Regions from separate parts of the Janthinobacterium sp. BHSEK genome, predicted to be linked through region 2. Evidence: predicted binding sites of a transcription regulator. Region 2 holds the regulator's gene; the other holds the start of a gene.
What was found. Region 2 encodes sigma-54, which starts transcription at its own class of promoters, with help from an activator protein. Its sites were predicted from a motif close to TGGCANGNAANCTGCTTT; they were not measured.

Region 1 (11,025 bases), on a different contig from region 2:
GGGTATGCTCCCAGTACTCGAATTGCTCGAGTCCCATGTAGAACGGTGTGCCATTCAAATTGCCGAGATAAATGTCGGTGTCGCTGACATCGAACTCGCCCAGCGCATAGCACATGGGCGCACTGCCGTCGCAGCAGCCGCCGGACTGGAAAAACATCAGCGGGCCGTGACGCTGGCGCAACTTGTCCATCATTTCCAGCGCCGCATCGGTGGCGACCACCCTGGCAATTGCTGCACTCATGGCATCCCTTTCTGCGCGCCGCGCCTGGTTGAACAGGCGCGGCGCCTGTTGCCGGTTTAGAAGAAGCCCAGCGCTTTCGGGCTATAGCTCACCAGCAAGTTCTTCGTTTGCTGGTAGTGGCCGAGCATCATCTTGTGGTTTTCGCGGCCGATGCCCGATTGCTTGTAGCCGCCGAATGCGGCGTGGGCCGGATACAGGTGGTAGCAATTGGTCCACACGCGGCCCGCCTGGATGGCGCGGCCCATGCGGAAGGCGCGCGAACCGTCACGCGTCCACAGGCCGGCGCCCAGGCCGTACAAGGTGTCGTTGGCAATCGCCAGCGCGTCGGCCTCGTCCTTGAAGGTCGTCACGGAGACGACCGGTCCGAAAATTTCTTCCTGGAAGATGCGCATCTTGTTGTTGCCCTTGAACACGGTCGGACGCACGTAGTAGCCGCCTTCCAGGTCGCCCGCCTGCGTGTTGCGCTCGCCGCCGGCCAGCACTTCGGCGCCTTCCTGGCGGCCGATGTCGAGGTAGGACAGGATTTTTTCCAGCTGCTCCTGCGACGCCTGGGCGCCGATCATGGTGGAAGCATCGAGCGGGTTGCCCTGCTTGATCGCGGCCACGCGCTTCAGGGCCCGTTCGATGAATTTCTCGTAGATCGATTCCTGGATCAGCACGCGCGATGGGCAGGTGCACACCTCGCCTTGATTCAGCGCAAACATGGCAAAACCTTCCAGGCACTTGTCGAAATAATCATCATCGGCATCCATCACATCTGCAAAGAAGATGTTCGGCGATTTGCCGCCCAGCTCCAGGGTGACGGGAATCAGGTTTTGCGCGGCGTAGCCCATGATCAGGCGGCCCGTGCCCGTTTCGCCCGTGAAGGCGATCTTGGCGATGCGCTTGCTCGACGCCAGCGGCTTGCCCGCTTCCAGGCCGAAACCGTTGATGATGTTCAATACGCCGGGCGGCAGCAGGTCGCCGATCAGCTCGATCAACACCATGATGGAAGCAGGGGTTTGCTCGGCCGGTTTCAGGACGACGCAATTGCCGGCGGCCAGCGCTGGCGCCAGTTTCCACACGGCCATCAGGATCGGGAAATTCCATGGAATGATCTGGCCCACGACGCCCAGCGGCTCATGGTAGTGATAGGCATAGGTTTCCGCGTCGATTTGCGCGACGGAACCTTCCTGCGCGCGGATGCAGCCGGCGAAGTAGCGGAAATGGTCGATGGCCAGCGGAATGTCGGCATTCATCGTTTCACGGATCGGCTTGCCGTTGTCGATGGTTTCCGCCGTGGCGATCAGGCTCAGGTTCTGTTCGATGCGGTCGGCGATGCGGTTCAGGATATTGGCGCGCTCGGCAGGCGAAGTCTTGCCCCAGGCATCCTTGGCGGCATGGGCGGCATCCAGCGCCAGCTCGACGTCTTCCGTCGTGGAACGGGCGATTTCGCAAAACGGCAAGCCGGTGATCGGCGTAATGTTGGGAAAGTATTCACCTTTTACTGGTGCAACGAATTTGCCGCCGATGTAATTGTCATAGCGTTGTTTGAAGGGATTGGCTACGCCCAGTTTGCTGATGTCTGCGAGATTCATGTCGTCCTCTATCGGGTTAATTAGAATGGAGTTACTTAATTAAAATCAAACGTCCTGGTACAGATGGGGTGAGTACACGCAGTCTTCCGCAAATGCCGTGCCAGCTCGCCATCCCCCTACCCAACTTAGCGGGTTTTACCTCTGTTGCAAGGACCTGGTGGCGATATCGGCGGGTTCAATTGCTGCCGTAGCGCGCCATCGCCGCTGCACAATGGAACAGGTGTACCAGACTGGAACACCTGTTCCTGTACCGCTACCGAATCACCACGCCCCATGGCAATTCGCCGACGGCGATATCGGCCACCTTGCGCGCGCTGGCCGTATCGATGACGGAAATGCTGTTCGAGCGGCCATTGGCCACGTACAGCTTGGCCCCGTCGGGCGTGATGGCCATGTTCCACGGGCGCTTGCCAACGGGAATGGTGGCCGTCACCTGCTTGCTGGCCGTATCGATCACCATCACCGTGCCGTCCGTGCCGTTCGAGACATACACTTGCCTGCCGCCGGGATGGACGACGATGCCGTTGGCATTCTTGCCTGCTGGAATGGTGGCAATCGCCTGGCGCGCCGCCATGTCGATCACATATACGGCATTGACCAGTTCGCACGCCACGTAGGCGCGGCCCGAGTCCGGACTGAAACCGATGCCGCGCGGACGCAAGCCCACGGCGATGGACGCCACCTGGCGGCGTTGCGCCACATCGATGACATCGACTTGCTCGGCCTCTTCCGCACTGACCAGCAGCCAGCGCCCATCGGGGCTGAACACGGCATGCTCCGGGTTGCGTCCCTGCACCTTGATGTCGACGAGCAAGGTACCTGTATGGCCATCGAGCAAGGCCACGCTATTGTTTTCCTCGACGGCCACGGCCACGTAATGACCGTCATGCGAGGCGCTGACGCCTTCGGGCGACTTGCCCAGCGTCACCGTGCGCACGGGCGCGCCGGTCACGTTATCGATCAGCAGCAAGGCGCTGCTGGCGGCGTCCGTGACAAACAATTGCCGTCCGGTGGGATCGGCGGCGATGCCGCGCGGACGCTTGCCCGCCGCGATCTGGCGCACCACCTGGTCGGTCGCCGTGTCGATCACGCTCACGGTGCCCGACTTTTCATTGGGGACATAGGCAAAAGGAGCGGCCTGGAGGGCCGTGCTGAAGAGCGCAGGCAGCAGCCAGCACATCTGGCGCAAGCGCGGGAAGAAGTTGGGCATAATCACCTTTTCAATGGCAAAACACAGGAAAAGCGCGCGGTAGCGGCGCATCTGATAATTGCTGCATGCAAACGCCGTGCCACTGACACGCGTATAATTTCCGCCCACCAATGGAGACATGGCAGGCATATTGCTTGATACAACTAGGCAGACCTGTGCCGCGCACGCGCTCAAGCAGGCTTTTATTCACATTGGAGAATCCGCATGCAGCATCGTTTCCGCCTGAACACCATCGCCAGCCTGTTTGTCGCCGGCAGCGCCACCCTCGCCCCCCACGTCTTTGCAGCCGAGCCTGCTGGCTTGGCCGCCGGGCAACTCATGGAGACGGTGGTCATCAGCGGCAGCCGCATCGCCCATCCCAGCCAGGAAGTGCCGGCCTCGATCGACGTCGTCGACAGCGCCCGCATCCAGGAGGGCCAGATCCGCGTCAACGCCTCGGAAGCGCTGGCCGCCGTGCCTGGCCTGGTCGTGCAAAACCGCCAGAACTACGCGCAAGACTTGCAGATCTCGTCGCGCGGCTTCGGCGCCCGCTCGGCCTTCGGCGTGCGCGGCGTCAAGCTGATCAGCGATGGCATTCCCGCCAGCATGCCCGACGGGCAAGGCCAGGCCGCCACCTTCAACCTCGATACGGCCGAGCGCATCGAAGTGCTGCGCGGGCCGTTTTCCGCCATCTACGGCAACCACTCTGGCGGCGTGATCCAGCTGTTTTCCAAGGATGGGCAAAATCCCCCCTCCGTCGAACTGAACGTGACGGGCGGCAGCTACGGCACCAGCAAGGTGGACCTGTCGGCGCAAGGCCAGGCAGGCGGTATCGGTTACGTGCTCGACGGCTCGCGTTTCCGCACGGATGGCTTCCGCGACCACAGCGCCGCCACGCGCGAACAGGCGTTCGGCAAGATCACCGTCAAGCCCACTACGGACAGCAAACTGACCATCGTCGCCAACAGCCTGCACCAAGGCAATACGCAAGATCCGCTGGGCGCCACCTGGGCCACGTTTGCGCGCGATCCGCGCGCCGGCGAAATCGATGCGACGGACACGCAAAACCCGAAGCGCACCCTGGCCGAACGCTACAACACGCGCAAAAGCATCGACCACCAGCAAATCGGCGCCACCTATGAACAGTCGTTCGGCGATGACCGCCTGCACGTGACGGCCTACGGCGGCAACCGCGACGTGATCCAGTACCAGGCATTCACCAAGGGTTTCCAGGCGCCCGCCAGCCATTCGGGCGGCGTGGTCGACTTCCAGCGCCAGTTCTATGGCATCGACACCAATTGGCTGCACGTCAGCCAGTTGGCCGGCGGCAAGCTGAGCACCACCATCGGCATCGACTATGGCCGCTCCAGCGATGACCGCACCGGTTATGAAAATTACATCGGCAACACGTTTGGCGTGAAGGGCAAGCTGCGCCGCGACGAGCAGGATGTCGTCTCCAGCCTCGATCCGTATATCCAGGCGGAATGGCAGAGCGGGCCATGGATGCTGAGCGCAGGTTTGCGCTACAGCAAGATGAAAGTGTCGGTCAACGACCATTTCCTCGGCAATGGCGACGACAGCGGCAGCCTGGAATTCAGCCACACGACGCCGGTGCTGGGCCTGCTGTATAAACTGACGCCCAACGTCAACGTGTATGCCAGCGCCGCGCGCGGTTTCGAAGCACCCACCCTGAACGAACTGTTTTACTCGGGCACGGGCGGCGGCTTCAATTACCAGCTGAAACCGGCCACCAGCACCAACCTGGAAGCGGGTATCAAGGCCAGGATCAATCACAACACGCATGTGAACGCGGCCGTGTTCCAGATCAAGACCGACGACGAACTGGTGGTCGACAGTTCCAGCGGCGGGCGCACCAGCTACCGCAATGCGGGCAAGACCTTGCGCCAGGGCATGGAAGTGTCGCTCGACTCCAGCTTGCCATATGGTTTCACGACAAAAGTGGCGCTGACCAGCCTGCACGCCGTGTATGACCAGGCGTTTGGCAGCGTACGCGAAGGCAGCCGCTTGCCTGGCGTCCCCAGCGCCAACCTGTTTGCGGAACTGGCCTGGAAAGATACGCTGGACCGTTTCGGCGCGGCAGTGGAAAGCGTGGCCAGCAACCAGGTCTACGCGGAAGACAGCAACAGCGAAAAACCGGCGCCCGGCTACACGGTGTTCAATGCGCGCTTCAACGCCAAACAAAACGTAGGGAATTGGCGCTTCAAAGAGTTTGCCCGCCTGAACAATCTTTTCGACAAGACCTACGTGGGTTCCGTCATCGTCGGCGACAGCAACAAGCGCTACTATGAAGCGGCGCCGGGCCGTAACTGGTTGTTGGGTGTGAGCGCCCAATACTCCTTTTAAGAACACCTGAGAAAAAGTCCATGGCGGCGTTGCATTGCCTTGTCGTACTATTCGTACTGCCTGCGGCAATGCGCCTTGCCCTGAACATTTTTCAGGCGTTCTCATGAAAAAGCCCGCGCCTCTTCCGAAGCGCGGGCTTTTACCATTCAGCATAGTCTGCTACGGCCGCGCTTCCTTCACGCCATACTTCTCAAAGATGGCTTTCAATTCGCCGCTGGCCGCCATCTCGTTCATGGCCGCCTGCAGTAACTTGGCTACATCGAGCTGTTGCTTGCTGACGGCCAGGCCCACGGCCCAGCCGGCACGCGGCAAGCGGGCGAACGCCACTTCGCTCAAGGGGAAAGCGGGATCGCTTTTGAGCACCGACTCGATTTCCGAGCGATTCGCCAGCACGGCGTCGAGCTTGCCTGCTTGCAATTGCTGCAAGGCTTCGGCGGCCGTATCGAAGATGCGCACATCGTCGCGATACTTGCCATTGTCCTCGCCCAGCATCAGCATGGCGGCGATCGAGACCTTTTCCACGCCGATACGCTTGCCAGCCAGCGAGGCGACGCCATCGAATTGCGGCACGGCATGCGCGCTGCGCGCCAGGCGCACGGTTTCCACGTAGTACGGCGCGAAGATCTCGACCTTGTCGTTATCCGCCATCAATTTCTTGTCGACCGGCACGTGCAGCATCACGTCGGCGGGGCCATAACCGAGGTAATGCCCCTTCCACACCATATTGCGCAAATCATCGTTGAGGTTTTCGCCGGCGGGAAATGGCAGCAAGCTCAGTTTCAAGCCCAGCTTTTTCGCCAGCGCTTCGGCAATGTCGATATCGATGCCCGTGCCCTTGTCGGAAAACGGCGCGAACTCGTTGTACACCGCCACTTTCAGGCTGCCCGACTGCTGCACTTTCTGCCAGTCGGCGCGCGCCGGCGCGGCGGCGCACAGCGCCAGGCAGGCGAGCGACAGCATTGCGCGCGTGCCCCGGAGTTGAAATGAACGCATGGGACTCCTTCGTGATCAATTCGGCTTAATTGGACTCGCGGCGGGTTTCCAGATAGGTCTTGATGGCCCACATGGCTTCCTGGTTGAACACGCCTTCGAACGGCGGCATGTACACGGCGCCATTGCGCACTTTACCGTGGCGGATGGTGGTGAGATAGTAATTGTCCGTTTCCTTATAGCAAGCCTGTTTCTTTGTCTCATTCTTGATACTGAAGCAATCGCGGTCCAGCTGGCGCAAGTCCGGCGCGATACCGCCCGAGATGGCTTCGATGCCGTGGCAGCGCGCGCAATTCTGGTTATAGGCCGACGTGCCCACTGTCAGGGCCAGCTTGTTGCCCCGATACGGGTTTTGCTCGAGCCACTTGTCGCCCACCTTGGGCAAGCCCGTGGTGTCGACGCCTTGCGGCGTGACATTGCCATGCGCATAGGCATGCGGCAAGGTCAGCAGGGAAGTGAGGGCAACGGCGCCGGCGGCGGCCACGCCGAGCAGGGTGCGGATGGAATAGGTCATGCTGGTCTCCTTGGTTTTTTTAGTGAATATCCAAAGAAGAGCAAATGCCATGCCATGCTTGCGTGCCCCACATCTGGCTGCCCATGTATCAATTTGGAACAGCTGCAACAGGTATTTGTGTCACCGCGTACGTCAGGCGGCGGCCACCGTGCAGATGCTGGCCCGCTCCTGCTGCTCGAAAGTAATACGCACGGGTAAAAATCTGGCAATCACTTCCGCATTCGTCAGCGCATGCTGCGACACCTTGTTGCAGCTGAAAGTACCTCCACCGGCCAGCGCCATCGGCAGCAAGAGCTGGTCGGCCAGGTGCTCGCCCACGGCCGCGTCCGTCTTGAGATAGGCGCGCACCTCGTTCAACAGGCGCTTGGCCACGGATTCGGCCAGCAAGGATTTTTCGCCGAACGACGTAAATACTTCCGTGACGTGCTCATGTTCCAATGTCAGCAACAGGACGTTGCCCGGTCCCTGCTCCGCCGGCAAGCCGACGAGGCGCAACTGCTTGCCGCTCCACCCCATGCCGTCGGCGATACGTTCGAGCTCGCGCTGCGCCACGTTCACATGCACGCCCGCCACCACGCTTTCCGCATACCCGGCCTTCCGCTCGCCGCGCTGCAGCAGTGAAATGGGCCGCAAGCGCTGGCATGGTTGCACGGTGGCCATCACCTCGCCGCCGCCCGCGGGATGAAATCCATAGCGTTGCAGGGCGATATCGACATCGGCGCCCATCTGCGCCAGGATGCGGCCATACGCGCGCTGCAGGAAATGCACGGGCGGTGCCATGGCATTGTGCGTGCCGCCGCTGATGCGCACGGTGGACGGCCCATCCGCATGCAGCAGGGCTGGCAACAGGGTTTGCAGTACCAGGGTGCAACTGCCGGCACTGCCGATGGCAAAGCGGTAATCGCCGCCGCGTATGGGGCCAGGCACGAATTCCAGGCTGGCTGCGCGCAGCGCCACCGGCGTCGTGCGCGCCCCGCAAATGGCGGCCGCCGCCTGCACGGCCAGCAAATGCTGGCGCAGCAAGCCGGGCTTGTCCCGTCCCGCGCGAATGTTAATCAGCCGGAACGGCTGTCCCGTAATCATCGACAGGCTCAGCGCCGAGCGCAAAATCTGTCCGCCGCCTTCACCTTGCGCTCCATCAATTTCTATCATCTCTACTTTCTCTCTGTTAACCTTTGACGCAAACGACCTGCTTCAGGATATGCACGACGTCGACCAGCTCGCGCTGCGCCAGCATCACCGCATCGATATCCTTGTAGGCCATCGGAATTTCATCGATCACGTTCTCATCCTTGCGGCATTCCACGCCTTGCGTGGCGCGGATCTGGTCGGCCAGGTTGAAGCGCCGCTTCGCTTCCGTGCGGCTCATCGTGCGTCCCGCACCGTGGCTGCAGCTATGGAAACTGTCCGCATTACCCTTGCCGCGCACGATAAAACTCTTCGCGCCCATGGAACCAGGAATGATCCCCAGTTCGCCGGCGCGGGCCGAGACGGCGCCCTTGCGCGTGACCAGCACGTCCTTGCCGAAGTGGTGCTCCTTCTGCACATAGTTATGGTGGCAGTTGACGGCTTCCACGTGCGTCTGGAACGGTTTATGGATGACGGTGCGCACGGCCGTGATCAGGTTTTGCATCATCACTTCGCGGTTGTTGCGCGCGAAACGCTGGGCCCAGCCCACCGCTTCCACGTAATCGTCGTAATGCTGCGTGCCTTCGGCCAGATACGCCAGGTCCTGGTCGGGCAGGTTAATAAAATGGGTACGCATATCCTGCTTGGCCAGTTCGATGAAATGCGTACCGATGGCATTACCCACGCCGCGCGAACCGGAATGCAGCATGAACCATACAGAGCCCTGTTCATCGAGGCACACTTCGACGAAGTGATTACCGCTACCCAAAGTTCCCAGGTGACGATAATTGTTCGTGTTTTTCAGCTTGGGCGTTTTCAGGCAGATGGCGTCGAATTCATCCTTCAGCTGCAGCCAAGCGGCGTCGACCACCGAGGGCGGCGTATGCCAGGAACCTTCGTCGCGGCCGCGGTGACCGCGCGTCTTCGGCGACATCCCGTGCGGAATGGCGCGCTCGATGGCGCTGCGCAGCGGCCCCAGGTTATCAGGCAGATCATTCGCCGTCAGCGTGGTTTTCGCCGCCATCATGCCGCAACCGATATCCACGCCCACGGCCGCCGGAATCACCGCGCCCAGGGTAGGGATCACGCTGCCGATGGTCGACCCTTTACCCAGGTGGACATCGGGCATGACGGCGATGTGCTTGTAGATGAACGGCAGGGTCGCCGTGTTGCGCAATTGTTTTTTGGCCGCTTCTTCGACAGGCACGCCACGCGTCCACATCTTCACTGGACGGCTGCCTTCGGTATGCAGAACTTCGTATTCTTCGTTTTTCATCGCTATGCTCTTCTTCTATTGTATAGGGGGTGATGACAAGGATTGGTGAAACATTGCCGACGCATCGGCTCTGGATGTAGTTCCACCGGCATTCATCAGTACGACAATCCGACAAGGGGGGACAGGATTTTCTGCCAGGCGCACTGCGGCTGGCAGGCCGGTTTGACGCGGCTGATCGATGTAATCCTGTCGGCATTCGGGGTACTGCGGCGCATGACAAGCTTGGACAGGACGTCTCTCATGTAGTCTTGTCCGCATTCATGCGCTTTACTTCAACAACTTGGTGCCGCGATATCGATGGCGGCGATTTCTCCCACCCAGTGGACCGGGTCCAGCTGTCCCGCGGCAAAGGCGGCGATGATCCTGAATACGTCGTCGGAAAAACCGCCGATATTCAGGATATCCTCGCGCTCCATCGCCTGGGTCGTGGCGTGCGGCGAAATATCGATGCATACCAGCTTTGCCTGCGGATTACGCTGCTTGAAGACATTCCACTGTCCCATCGTCGCCGTGGCGCCGCTGCGCTTCGCGTCGATCCACGATTCATTATCGGACACATAGATCACCAGGTCGGCCAGCTCCTTCCTGCCATTCATGCGCAGCAGGGGCGCGCTGCAATTGGTGCCGCCACCGCCGATGGCCGCCAGCCTGGCCGCATTCGCCATCACGCTGTCATCGGCGCCAAGTGCGCACTGCACCACGTTGTGCTCGAACGGCAGCACCACGGCGTCCGGATTCTTGCGCAGCATGGCTGCCGCCACCAGGGCAGCCACGTCGATGCAGCGCACGTTCGAGGTGGCGCTGCCGCGAAAACCGCTGACGGGCGAGGCCATCGAGCCGGAAACGTCGGGACACACCACCACCTTGCCGGCAATCCGCGGCACGTTCGCCAGCGATATTTCCAGCGCCTGTTCCAGCGCATCGCGCACGACGGCCGGCACATTCTCGCCGGCCGCCATGTACGCCGACATCAGCTGGTAGGGAAACACGCGCGAGCTGGCGATCGCCTCGGGATCGCGCAGCTTGGCGGCGATCAGTTCCGGCATACCGGCTAAGTCGTACACGCCATGGCGGGCAAAGGTATTCAGATTCATGCGCACCATCTGCCAGCCGCCCTGGCGCGCGATCTGCGCCCAGCTTTCCGCGTTCAGGGGCAACGCCGTCAGCATCTGGAACGGCACTGCCGGTATCGACAGCACAGGATCGGCCTTGTATGCCTCGAACGCGGCCAGTGCCGGCGGCAAGGCATCGCGTTGGTATTCCTTGCCGATCAGCCAGGCAAAGAATGCCTCCCGCCACGCTGCCTGCGGTTTCGGGTGCACCATCTTCACCACGTCGGCCAGCGATGGCGCGTTACCCACGGCGGCGGCCAGCAAGGCCTGCTCGGATGCGCCGTTCAACCAGGCTTGCACCAGCTTTTTCGGACGCGATCCCAGCGACTTGCGGCCCACGGCGCCCGAACGCATGATCTGCACGAAGTTGCGCAGCATCCTGCCGTTGTTAATCACGCGCTGGAAGGCCTGCGTCAATTCTGCAGCGCCCTGCCCCGCCAGCACGGCCACCAGCAAGGCCGGCATGTCTTTCATATAGCCCCGCTCGCGGCAGTACACGGCCGTTTGCGCGATGAAGGCTGGTTCGACGGCCTTGCACAGTTCCAGTACCATCGCCAGCTGCGCTTCGGCGCTGGCATAGAACGTCGTGTTCAGGCAGCCGGTGGCCGCGTATTGCGCCAGCTGATGCCGGGGC
Region 2 (11,025 bases):
GCGCCTACGATTGCGACGAGGTCACGGCCACCTGGTTCAGCCAGGCCATCGGCGTGCCGTGCCGCCTGGTGCGCTTTCACCCGGACGTGGTGCGCGCCACCAGCACCAAATGGACGGATGGCGTTGCCGCTTCGACCATGTTTGCCGATGGCTACCCGGTGCTGATCGCGGGCAGTGCCTCGCTGGCCGACGTCAATGACAAGCTGCGCGCCGCCGGCCGTGAACCTCTGCCGATGAACCGCTTCCGCCCCAACCTGGTCATCGGCGACATCGGCGCCTTCGAGGAAGACTACGCCGAATTCCTGCAATTCGGCGCGACAACCTTGAAACCCGTCAAGCCGTGTTCGCGTTGCCCGATCCCGTCGGTGGACCAGGCCACGGGCGTGCCCGGACCGGACCCGCTCGACGTCATGCATGGCTATCGCGCCAAGCCCGAGCTCGACGGCGCCATCTGCTTCGGCATGAACGCCATCGTCACGGAAGGTGGCGATGAGCGTATCGTGGTGGGACAGGACATCGGTTTCGAACTGGCATTTTGAGCATGGCGTCCGTACATAAGGGTTTAAGGTTTCTATGAATCAAGCAATACCGCCGGACCCGCGCATTGCCAGCCTCGAAGCCGAAAACCAGGCCTTGCGCGCGCGCATGGCTTTCCTGCTGGAACAGGTCGAGCGCAACCACGACATCATGTGCCGCCACCAGGCGTTCGACCTGGAAATCGTCAGCGCGTCCACGTTTCCCGAGTTGATCGGCACCATCTTCCGCACCTTGCCCGTGATTTCCGACCTCGACGGCGTCACCCTGAGCCTGCTCGACGAGGATGACGATATCGTGCTGGTGATGGAAAAGCTGGGCGTCGATTTCAGCGCTTTTCCGCAGTTGCTGTTCGTGCATGCCGTGGCGGAGCTGGGTTTTGCCGCACCAAGGCCCGTGGCCGAGGGGGAAGCGGCCTTGCCGCCGCTGCCGCTGCTCGACGCCTTCGATGCGGCCGTGCACGGCCCGCGTTTTCCGCAGATCGACGTTCCCCTGCGCAGCGTGGCGCTGGTGCCCTTGCTGCGCAATAAGCGCCTGATTGGCAGCCTGAACCTGGCCAGCGGCGACGCGACGCGCTTTACGCCCGCGCTGGGCACGGATTTCATCAAGCACATGGCGTCCATCATCGCCATCTGCCTGGAAAACGTGATCAGCAATGAAATGCTCAAATATATCGGCCTGACCGATTCCCTGACGGGCGTCTACAACCGCCGCTATATCGACCGCCGGCTGCTGGAAGAAATCGCCCGCGCGCGGCGCCAGAATTATTGCATTTCATGCATGTATATCGATATCGACCATTTTAAATCGGTCAATGACACGCATGGCCACCAGGGCGGCGACGAGGTGTTGCGCGAAGTGGCCACGCGCATCCGCACGGAATTGCGCCGTTCGGACGCGCTGGGCCGCTTCGGCGGCGAGGAATTCGTCGTCCTGCTGATCGACGCCGATCTCGACAGCGCGACCTTCGTTGCCGAACGCATCCGCGCCAGCATCGCCGGCACCATGTTCGACTTGCCGGGCAGCGCGCAGGCGTGGGTCAGCGTGTCGATCGGCGTGGCCAGCCTGGAAGCGGACGCGGCGCTGCTACCCATCGAATCGGTGGCGCAGCAACTGGTGGCGCATGCCGACCAGGCCCTGTACCAGGCCAAGGCCGATGGCCGCAACAAGGTCGTCAGCTGGCAGCCGCAGGCCGGCTGATTATTTTAATAGTAATGTTTCCGCTTTGGCCACGGCGTCGGCCGTGCCGCGCAGCACCACCACGTCGCCGCTGGCCAGCTGTGTCTCGGGGGTGACGTCGAGGCTGCCGCGGCCGCGGCGGATGGCCGTCACGAACGCGCCGCAGCCGGCCACGTCGATCGTACTCAACGGTAAACCCACGCAGTGCGCATCCTCGCTGACGGTGACCGTATGCAGGCGTTCCAGTTCCGCATCGTCGCCCGCATCGCTGGAACCGTGGAAATAGCCGCGCAGGGAGGCGTAGCGCTCCTCGCGCGCCGCCTGCACCCGGTGCACGACGCGGCGCAGGGGCACGCCCATCATGATCAGCGCATGCGAAGCGAGCATCAGGCTGCCTTCCATCAATTCCGGCACCACCTCGGCCGCGCCCGCCTTCTTCAACTGGTCGAGATCGGTATCGTCGTGGCTGCGCACGATGACGGGCAAGGTCGGCGCCATTTCTTTGAGCAAATGCAATAACTTCAGTGCCGAGGGGGTATTCGCATACGTGATCACCACGGCGCTGGCCCGGTAGATGCCGGCCGCCACCAGGCTTTCGCGCCGCCCCGCGTCGCCATACGAGACGTGGGCGCCGGCCAGTTGCGCTTCCTGCACCCGTTCCGGGTCCAGGTCCAGCGCGTGGTATTCGATCTTTTCTTCCGCCAGCAGGGTGGCCAGGCTTTGCCCGCTGCGCCCGAAGCCGGCGATCAGCACGTGTTTCTGAGAAGCCATCGTGCGCGTGGCGATTTTCGTCAGGGCCAGGGATTGCATCATCCAGTCGTTGGCCGCCAGTTTCATGACGATGGCATCGGATTTGGCGATGAGAAAGGGCGCCGCCAGCATCGACAGCACCATCGAGGCCAGCACCACCTGCACGACGAACGGGTCCATCAGCTTGATGCCGCCGGCCAGGTTCAGCAGCACGAAGCCGAACTCGCCCGCCTGCGCCAGTCCCAGCCCCGTGCGCAAGGCCACGCCGTTGCTGGACCCGAACAACCGGGCCAGGCCCGCGATCAGGGCGAACTTCAGCAGCACGGGGCCGCACAGCAGCAGCAGGACCAGCCACCAGTTGTCCAGCACCACGCGGATATTGAGCAGCATGCCGACGGTGATGAAGAACAGGCCCAGCAGCACGTCGCGGAACGGTTTGATATCCTCTTCCACCTGGTGCTTGAATTCCGTCTCGGAAATGAGCATGCCGGCAACAAACGCCCCCAGGGCCAGCGACAGCCCGGCCCGCTCCGTGATCCAGGCCGCGCCCAGGGTGATCAGCAGCAGGTTGAGCATGAACAATTCCTGCGAGCGGCGCTTGGCGACGATGGTCAGCCAGCCCCGCACCATCTTCTGGCCGATGAACAGCAGCAAGATCAGCACGACCAGCGCCTTGCCGCCGGCCCAGGCCAGGGTTTCGGCCAGATTGTCCGAATCGCGCGTGAGGGCGGGAATGAGGATCAGCAGGGGCACCACGGCCAGGTCCTGGAACAGCAGAATGCCGATGATCTTGCGGCCGTGTTCGCTTTCCAGTTCCAGCCGCTCCGTGAGCATTTTCGAGACGATGGCCGTCGACGACATGGCCAGCGCACCGCCCAGGGCGAACGCGGCTTGCCAGCTCAGGTGGATGTAGGCGGACAGGTAGCGCCCGACGAACCAGCCGAAGACGACGGTGGCGATGATGGTGGTGACCACCTGCGCCATGCCAAGGCCGAAAACGATGCGCCGCATGGCGAGGAACTTGGGCAAAGAAAACTCGAGCCCGATGGAAAACATCAGGAAGACGACGCCGAACTCGGCCAGGGTGTGGCTGGCTTCGTTTTCCGCCGCCAGGCCCAGCGCATGGGGGCCGATGACGATGCCGACGGCCAGGTAGCCCAGCATGGGCGGCAAATGCAACATTCTGAAAGCGACCACGCCCAGCACGGCGCTGCCGAGTAACATCAGGGTCAGTTCAAGCGAGGAAAACATGGGTTGCCCGGTACGGTCAATGGAAATCGTTGTTTGTTGTGACTGGCAAGTTTTTTGCTTTCCTAATTCGTTTATACTTTGGGCATGAGTGTAACCCATGAAAAAACAATGCTGAAAGCTTTTGATCGAATTGACATGCAAGCGACGACCGAGCGCGCCGTCGCGCTGGCCCGCACCACCTTGCAGATCGAGTCCGACGCCATCGTTGCGCTGCACGCGCGCCTGGCCACGGACGACAGCGTGGGCCGCGCCGTGGCGCTGTTGCTGCAGTGCACGGGGCGTGTCGTCGTTTCCGGCATCGGCAAGTCCGGCCATATCGCGCGCAAGATTGCCGCCACCCTCGCTTCCACCGGCACGCCGGCCCTGTTCGTGCATCCGGCCGAAGCGGCCCATGGCGACCTGGGCATGGTCACGTCGGACGATGCTTTTATTGCCATCTCGTACTCGGGCGAATCGTCCGAGCTGATGGCCATCATGCCCGTCGTCAAGCGCATGGGCGGCGTGCTCATTTCCATGACGGGCAAGCCGAACTCCAGCCTGGCGCAGCTGGCCGACGTGCACCTGGATATTTCTGTTGAGAAAGAAGCCTGTCCGCTGAACCTGGCGCCGACGGCCAGCACCACCGTCACCCTGGCCCTGGGCGATGCGATCGCCGTGGCCTTGCTCGACTTGCGCGGCTTCAAGGAAGAAGATTTCGCCCGCTCGCACCCGGGCGGCGCCCTGGGCCGCCGCCTGCTCACGCACGTGCATGACGTCATGCGCAGCGGCGAACGGGTGCCGAAGGTGCCGGTGGAAGCCTCGCTGCTGCAGGCGCTGGAAGAGATGACGAAGAAGGGCATGGGCATGACGGCCGTCGTTGATGCGGACAACCGCCCCGTGGGCGTGTTTACGGATGGCGACTTGCGCCGCATGTTCGAGCGCGTGCAGGATTTCACGCAAGTGGCGATCCGCGACGTCATGCATGCGCAGCCGCGCAGCATCGCGCCCGAGCGCCTGGCCGTCGACGCCGTAGCCGTGATGGAGCAGTTCCGCATCAACCAGATGCTGGTCGTCGATGCCGACGGCAAGCTCGTGGGCGCGCTGCATATCCATGATCTGACGCAAGCGAAGGTGATCTGATGGAGAGCGTAGCGGACAACCTGGCGCGCGCGGCCAAGGTCAGACTGATGATCTTTGACGTCGATGGCGTGCTGACCGACGGCAGCCTGCATTTCGGCCCCGATGGCGAGATGATGAAAACGTTTAATGTGTATGATGGCCTGGGCATCAAGCTGCTGCAGGAATCGGGCGTGCAGACGGCCATCATCAGCGCGCGCCGCTCGGCCATCACGGCACGCCGGGCGCAAGACCTGGGCATTACCCATGTGCACCAGGGCGGTCACGACAAGCTGACGCCGTTTCGCGAGCTGCTGGCGCTGACGGGCTTGACGGAAGAACAATGCGGCTATATCGGCGACGACGTCATCGATGCGCCCATCCTGCGCCGCGTGGGCTTTGCCGTCAGCGTGCCGGGCGGGCGTCCGGAAGCGCAGGGCCTGGCGCACCATGTGACGCAGGCCGGCGGCGGCCGCGGCGCGGTGCGCGAGATCTGCGAATTCCTGCTGCGCGCCCAGGACAACTATGCGCGCGTCATGGCGCCGTTCCTGGAGTGAGGCGCGCCTTGCCGCCAGTGACCTTTGAAAGAGTGAAGCCCTATGCGTAAGCCAGGAGGCGCCCATCGCTGGCGCATGATTTTTACCGTGCTGGGCGCGGTCGTCGTCGCGCTGGGCAGCTTCTGGCTGCTCGAAGTGATGAACAAGAATGGCCAGGACATCAGGGCCAGCAAGCATCTGGACGAGCCCGACTATTTCATCACCAATTTCAGCCTGGTGCGCATGGATTTGACGGGTAAACCCAGCTATATCGTGTCGGGCACCAAGCTCACGCATTATCCGCTCGACGATTCGTCCGATATCGACCAGCCCTTCGTGCGCAAGCTGACGCCCGGCATGCCGCCGCTGAACATGAATGCGGAACTGGCGCATATCGACCAGGATAATACCCGGCTGCAACTGCACCGCAAGGTCGTGATCGATCGCGCGGCCAGTCCGAAGGCGCAGAACCTGACCGTGAGGACGGAAGCGCTGACGGTGTTTCCGGACGAGGAAAGAATGGAAACGGACGTGCCGGTCGATATCCTGACGGGTACTTCGCGCCTCAATGGCATCGGCATGAAGGCCAATAACGCCACCGGCGTGGTGGAAGTGCAAAATGCGCTGCGCATGGTACTCCCGCCGAAACCGCGCCCGGCCGCGGCGGCAAAATGACAGAATGAAACAAGGAAACCATACTATGAAGAACATCTTGCTGTTGAGCGTATTTTCTCTGGCCATGATGGGCGTGGCGCATGCCGAGAAGGCCGATTCCGAGAAGGAAGCCGTCATCACGGCGCGTAGCGGCCACGTCGATGACGTCAAGCAGATCCGTACCCTGACGGGCGACGTCGTGCTGGTCAAGGGCACCCTGACCATGAAGGCGGGCCGGGCCCTGATCACGGAAGACCCGCAAGGCTACCAGTTCATTACCTTCTGGGCCGATCCCGGCAAGCTGGCCACCTTCCGCCAGAAGCGCGATGGCGCGGGCGACCTGTGGGTCGAAGGCGAAGCGGAGCGCGTGGAATACGACAACAAGACGGAAGTGGTGAAACTGTTTTCCAGGGCCAAGCTGACGCGCCTGGAGGGCACGAAAGTGACCGACGTGGCCAATGGCGCCTTCATCTCGTATGACAGCCGCAAGGAAGTGTTTGCGATGGAAAATTCCAACAGCGGCACCAGCACCCCCGATGGCGGCAGCGTGCGCATGGTGATCCAGCCGAAGACCAAGGCGCCCGCGGCGGAGAAAGCGCCGGCCACGCCTGCGCCAGGAACGAAATAATGGACAATACTCGTTGCGGCAGTACCCTGATCGTTCGCGGGCTGCAAAAAACCTATGGCAAGCGGCAAGTCGTGCATGACGTCTCGCTGCAAGTCGAATGCGGCGAAGTGGTGGGGCTGCTGGGCCCGAACGGCGCCGGCAAGACCACGTCGTTCTACATGATCGTCGGCCTGGTGCCGTCCGATGGCGGCAGCATCGATATCAGCGGCGTGGACATTTCCAGCCTGCCGATCCACCGCCGCGCGCAGATGGGCCTGTCGTACCTGCCGCAGGAAGCGTCCGTGTTCCGCAAGCTGACGGTGGAAGACAATATCCGTGCCGTGCTGGAAATCCAGACCGTCGAAGGCCGCCCCCTGAAGAAGGCCGAGATCGAGGAGCGCCTGGATAAACTGCTGGCCGACCTGCAGATTGAAAAGCTGCGCGAGAACCAGGCCCTGTCCCTGTCGGGCGGCGAGCGCCGCCGCGTGGAAATCGCCCGCGCGCTGGCCACCGATCCCCGTTTCGTGCTGCTCGACGAGCCCTTCGCCGGCGTCGATCCGATCGCCGTCATCGAGATCCAGCGCATCGTGCGCTTCTTGAAGGAGCGCAATATCGGCGTGCTGATCACCGATCATAATGTGCGCGAGACGCTGGGTATTTGCGACCGTGCCTACATCATCAACCAGGGCTCGGTGCTGGCGTCGGGACGCCCCGACGACATCATCGCCAACGAGTCGGTACGCCGGGTCTATCTGGGCGAACACTTCCGCATGTGAGCCAATGAAACAATCATTGCAGCTGCGCACTTCGCAGCATCTGGCACTGACGCCGCAGTTGCAGCAATCGATACGCCTGTTGCAATTGTCTACCCTGGAATTGCACCAGGAACTCGAGCAGCTGCTGACGGACAATCCCTTGCTCGAGCGCCTCGACGATCCGCTCGACCGTTCGCTGCGCCTGCTGTCCGACGGGGCCTTGAGTTCCACGGCCGCGCCGGCCGAAGCGCCGCCCCAGCCGCCAGGCCAGGAGGCGCCCGCAGCGCCGGCCGAAGCGGAAACGTTTGACGGCGAGGGGGGCGACGGCGCGGCCGCCGCGGATGGCGGCGACAGCGACTGGAGCGAGGCGAGCCGGGGCAAGGCGCCCGACGACGAAGATTCCCGTCCGCAATTGGAGGCCCACCACTGCACCCTGCGCGAGCACCTGATGGAGCAGATGCGCGTGACGGTGCTCGAGTTGCGCGACCGTGCGCTGGTCGAGCTGATCATCGACGCGCTCGACGACAATGGCTATCTGGAAGAGTCGCTCGACGACATCCTGGCGCGCCTGCCGGAAGAGCTGGAAATCGACGCCGACGAGATGCGCACGGCCTTGTCGCTGCTGCAAAGTTTCGATCCGCCGGGCGTGGGCGCGCGCAATGCGTCCGAATGCCTGGCGCTGCAGATCAAGCGCTTGCCGCACGTCGCCATGGTGACGCGGCGCATGGCCCTCGTCATCGTGGAAAAGCACCTGGCCTGGTTTGCCCAGCGCGATTTCAACAAGCTGAAGAAAGCCCTCGATTGCGACGAGGAAGACTTGCGCGAGGCGCAGACGGTGATTCGCCAGTGCAATCCGCACCCGGGCGCCGTGTTCGCCTCGGACGTGTCCGACTATGTGGTGCCCGACGTCGTCGTCAAGCGCGCGCGCAATGGCTGGCAAGTCACCCTGAACAACGACGTCATGCCGCGCCTGCGCGTCAACGCCATGTACGCCAACCTGCTCAAGCAGGGCAAGGGCGAGGGCGCCATGGGCGCACAGTTGCAGGAAGCCAAGTGGCTGATCAAGAATATGCGCCAGCGCTTCGACACGATCCTGCGCGTGGCGCAGGCGATAGTAGAAAGGCAAAAGAACTTTTTCTCGCATGGGGCCGTTGCCATGCGCCCCCTTGTGCTCCGTGAAATAGCTGATACACTGGGTTTACACGAGAGTACTATCTCGCGGGTAACAACTCAAAAGTACATGCTGACCCCGCACGGCATGTTCGAGTTGAAATATTTCTTTGGTAGCCACGTCGCCACCGAAGCGGGGGGCGAAGCGTCATCGACGGCGATACGGGCATTGATCGTGCAACTGACAGGAGCAGAAGACCCTAAAAATCCTTTATCCGACAGTAAGATTGCGGACATGCTGGGGGAACAAGGCATGGTGATTGCGCGACGTACTGTTGCCAAATACCGGGAAGCATTGAAAATTCCGCCAGTGAGCCTGCGTAAGTGTTTGTAAGTTTTTTTCGGTTCCTCTGCGGGCCGGATAGGATGGACCGCACGAACCCGATCATCTTTAGGAGTGTGTATGAATCTCACCATCAGCGGACATCATCTCGAAGTGACACCAGCCATCCGTGAATACGTACAAACGAAGCTGGAGCGCGTGAAACGTCATTTCGATCAAGTCATCGATATCGCCGTGATTCTGACCGTGGATAACCTCAAAGAGAAAGAAAAACGTCAAAAGGCCGAAGTCAACCTGCGTCTGAGTGGCAAAACCGTCTATGTGGAAAGCCTGGCGCAAGACCTGTATGCCGCGATCGATGCCCTGATCGACAAGCTCGATAGGCAAGTGATGAAATACAAAACCAAAGTGCAAGGGCACGGTAAAGAGGCGATCAAGCATCTGCCAGACAACTCGGAAGAAGAATTCGCCGCCGCCTAAGCGGCCTGCGACTTTCAACCGGTTGTGATCAACTAAGGGCGCACATTGCGCCCTTTTTTGCGCCCGTCCCTGTCGAACGCAATGTTCCCCGCGCAGGGGCTAGAATGTTGGCACTTTCACTTCTTTCCATCCTGCCATGAGCGACTTCGTCCAGACCTCCATCCGCCACCGCACGGGGCACATCGTGCTCGACCGTCCGAAAGCCTTGAATTCCCTGTCGCTGGAGATGGTGCGGGCCCTGAGCGCGGCCTTGCTGGCCTGGCGCGACGACCCGCAGGTGGACGCCGTGGTGATCCGCTCCAGCAGCGAGAAAGCCCTGTGCGCCGGCGGCGACATCCGTTTCTTTTACGATGCGGGCCTGGCCACGCCGCAAGGCGGCAGCGCCCAGCTGGAAGATTTCTTTACAGAAGAATATGCTTTAAATCATCTGATTCACTTCTACCCGAAACCGTATATCGCCGTGATGGACGGCGTGGTGATGGGCGGCGGCATGGGCGTGGCGCAAGCGGGGCCCGGCAACCGCCTGCGCATCGTCACAGGCCGCACGCGCATGGCCATGCCGGAAGTCAATATCGGCCTGTTCCCCGACGTGGGCGGCAGTTACTTTCTTTCCCGCCTGGCGGGCCGGCTGGGCCTGTACCTGGGCTTGACGGGCTTGACGATCAACGCGGCCGACGCCCTGTACACGGGCCTGGCCGATGTGTATCTGCCCGAGGCGCAGATGGGGGCGTTGCTGGCCCTGTTCGAGTCCACGCCGGGCGAGGCCTTGCCGGTCGCCATCAAGGCGCTGGCGGCGCCCTTCCAGGCCGAGGCGGGCGCTTCCCCCCTGGCCGCGGCGCGCGCGGCGCTGGACCGCCACTTCAGCGCGGGTTCGGTGGCGGCCATCATGACCTCGCTGGCGCAGGACGACAGCGCGTTCGCCGCGAAGGCCCTGGCGGCCATGCGCTTGCGTTCGCCCTTGATGATGTGCGTGACCCTGGAGTTGCTGCAGCGGGGCGCCCATCTGGGCGTGGCCGATTGCCTGCGCATGGAGCGCACGCTGGTGCGCCACAATTTCGAGCATGGCGAAGTGCTCGAAGGCGTGCGCGCGCTGGTGGTCGACAAGGACAATGCGCCGCGCTGGCAGCCTGCCAGCCTGGGCGAGGTCGATGCAGCCATGGTGGCGCGCTTCTTCGCCCCCGTGTGGCCGGCGCAAGCGCATCCGCTGCGCCACCTCGACTGATTAAGAACGCTCGCGGTGGCGCAGTACGACCCGCTCGTTGGGGCCGAAGTATTGCGCCAGCCGCTCCGCCATGTACACGGAGCGGTGCTGGCCGCCCGTGCAACCCAGAGCCACCGTCAGGTAGCTGCGGTTGTCGGACTTGAACGACGGCAGCCATTTCTCGATGAAGGCGCGGATGTCGGCCAGCAATTCCAGCGCGCTCGGCTGCGCGTCGAGGAAGGCGATCACGGGCGCGTCGCGGCCGTCGAGCGGGCGCAGCGCCAGGTCGTAATAGGGATTGGGCAAGGCCCGCACATCGAAGACGAAATCGGCATCGAGCGGCACGCCCAGCTTGAAGGCGAACGATTCGAAGAACAGGGTCAGCGGCGCGCGTTCGGAGGCGACGATATCCTTGATCCAGGCACGCAGCTTGTTGGCGCTCAGTTCCGAGGTATCGATCACATGGCCCAGCTGCTCGATGGCCGACAGGCGTTCGCGTTCTTCCGAGATGCACTCGATCAGGGTGCGGC

Region 1: the regulator sigma-54 is predicted to act here: its motif matches at 3,093-3,110, upstream of AC0V2Y_RS25775 (beta-propeller fold lactonase family protein).

What each region holds. Positions count from the first base shown of each region.
Region 1 covers NZ_JBWBYV010000094.1:2,342-13,366, reverse strand. The annotation lists gene AC0V2Y_RS25785 (DUF779 domain-containing protein) at 1-241, opposite strand, end outside; gene adh (aldehyde dehydrogenase) at 298-1,818, opposite strand; gene AC0V2Y_RS25775 (beta-propeller fold lactonase family protein) at 2,072-3,028, opposite strand; gene AC0V2Y_RS25770 (TonB-dependent receptor family protein) at 3,233-5,371, shown strand; gene AC0V2Y_RS25765 (substrate-binding periplasmic protein) at 5,531-6,364, opposite strand; gene pedF (cytochrome c-550 PedF) at 6,390-6,875, opposite strand; gene rtcA (RNA 3'-terminal phosphate cyclase) at 7,008-8,027, opposite strand; gene AC0V2Y_RS25750 (RtcB family protein) at 8,044-9,279, opposite strand; gene AC0V2Y_RS25745 (RNA-binding protein) at 9,552-11,025, opposite strand, start outside.
Region 2 covers NZ_JBWBYV010000018.1:106,329-117,353, reverse strand. The annotation lists gene AC0V2Y_RS08910 (MOSC domain-containing protein) at 1-539, shown strand, start outside; gene AC0V2Y_RS08905 (GGDEF domain-containing protein) at 574-1,734, shown strand; gene AC0V2Y_RS08900 (cation:proton antiporter domain-containing protein) at 1,735-3,714, opposite strand; gene AC0V2Y_RS08895 (KpsF/GutQ family sugar-phosphate isomerase) at 3,823-4,833, shown strand; gene AC0V2Y_RS08890 (KdsC family phosphatase) at 4,833-5,366, shown strand; gene lptC (LPS export ABC transporter periplasmic protein LptC) at 5,409-6,020, shown strand; gene lptA (lipopolysaccharide transport periplasmic protein LptA) at 6,046-6,627, shown strand; gene lptB (LPS export ABC transporter ATP-binding protein) at 6,627-7,382, shown strand; gene AC0V2Y_RS08870 (RNA polymerase factor sigma-54) at 7,387-8,865, shown strand; gene hpf (ribosome hibernation-promoting factor, HPF/YfiA family) at 8,935-9,294, shown strand; gene AC0V2Y_RS08860 (enoyl-CoA hydratase/isomerase family protein) at 9,431-10,516, shown strand; gene rapZ (RNase adapter RapZ) at 10,517-11,025, opposite strand, start outside.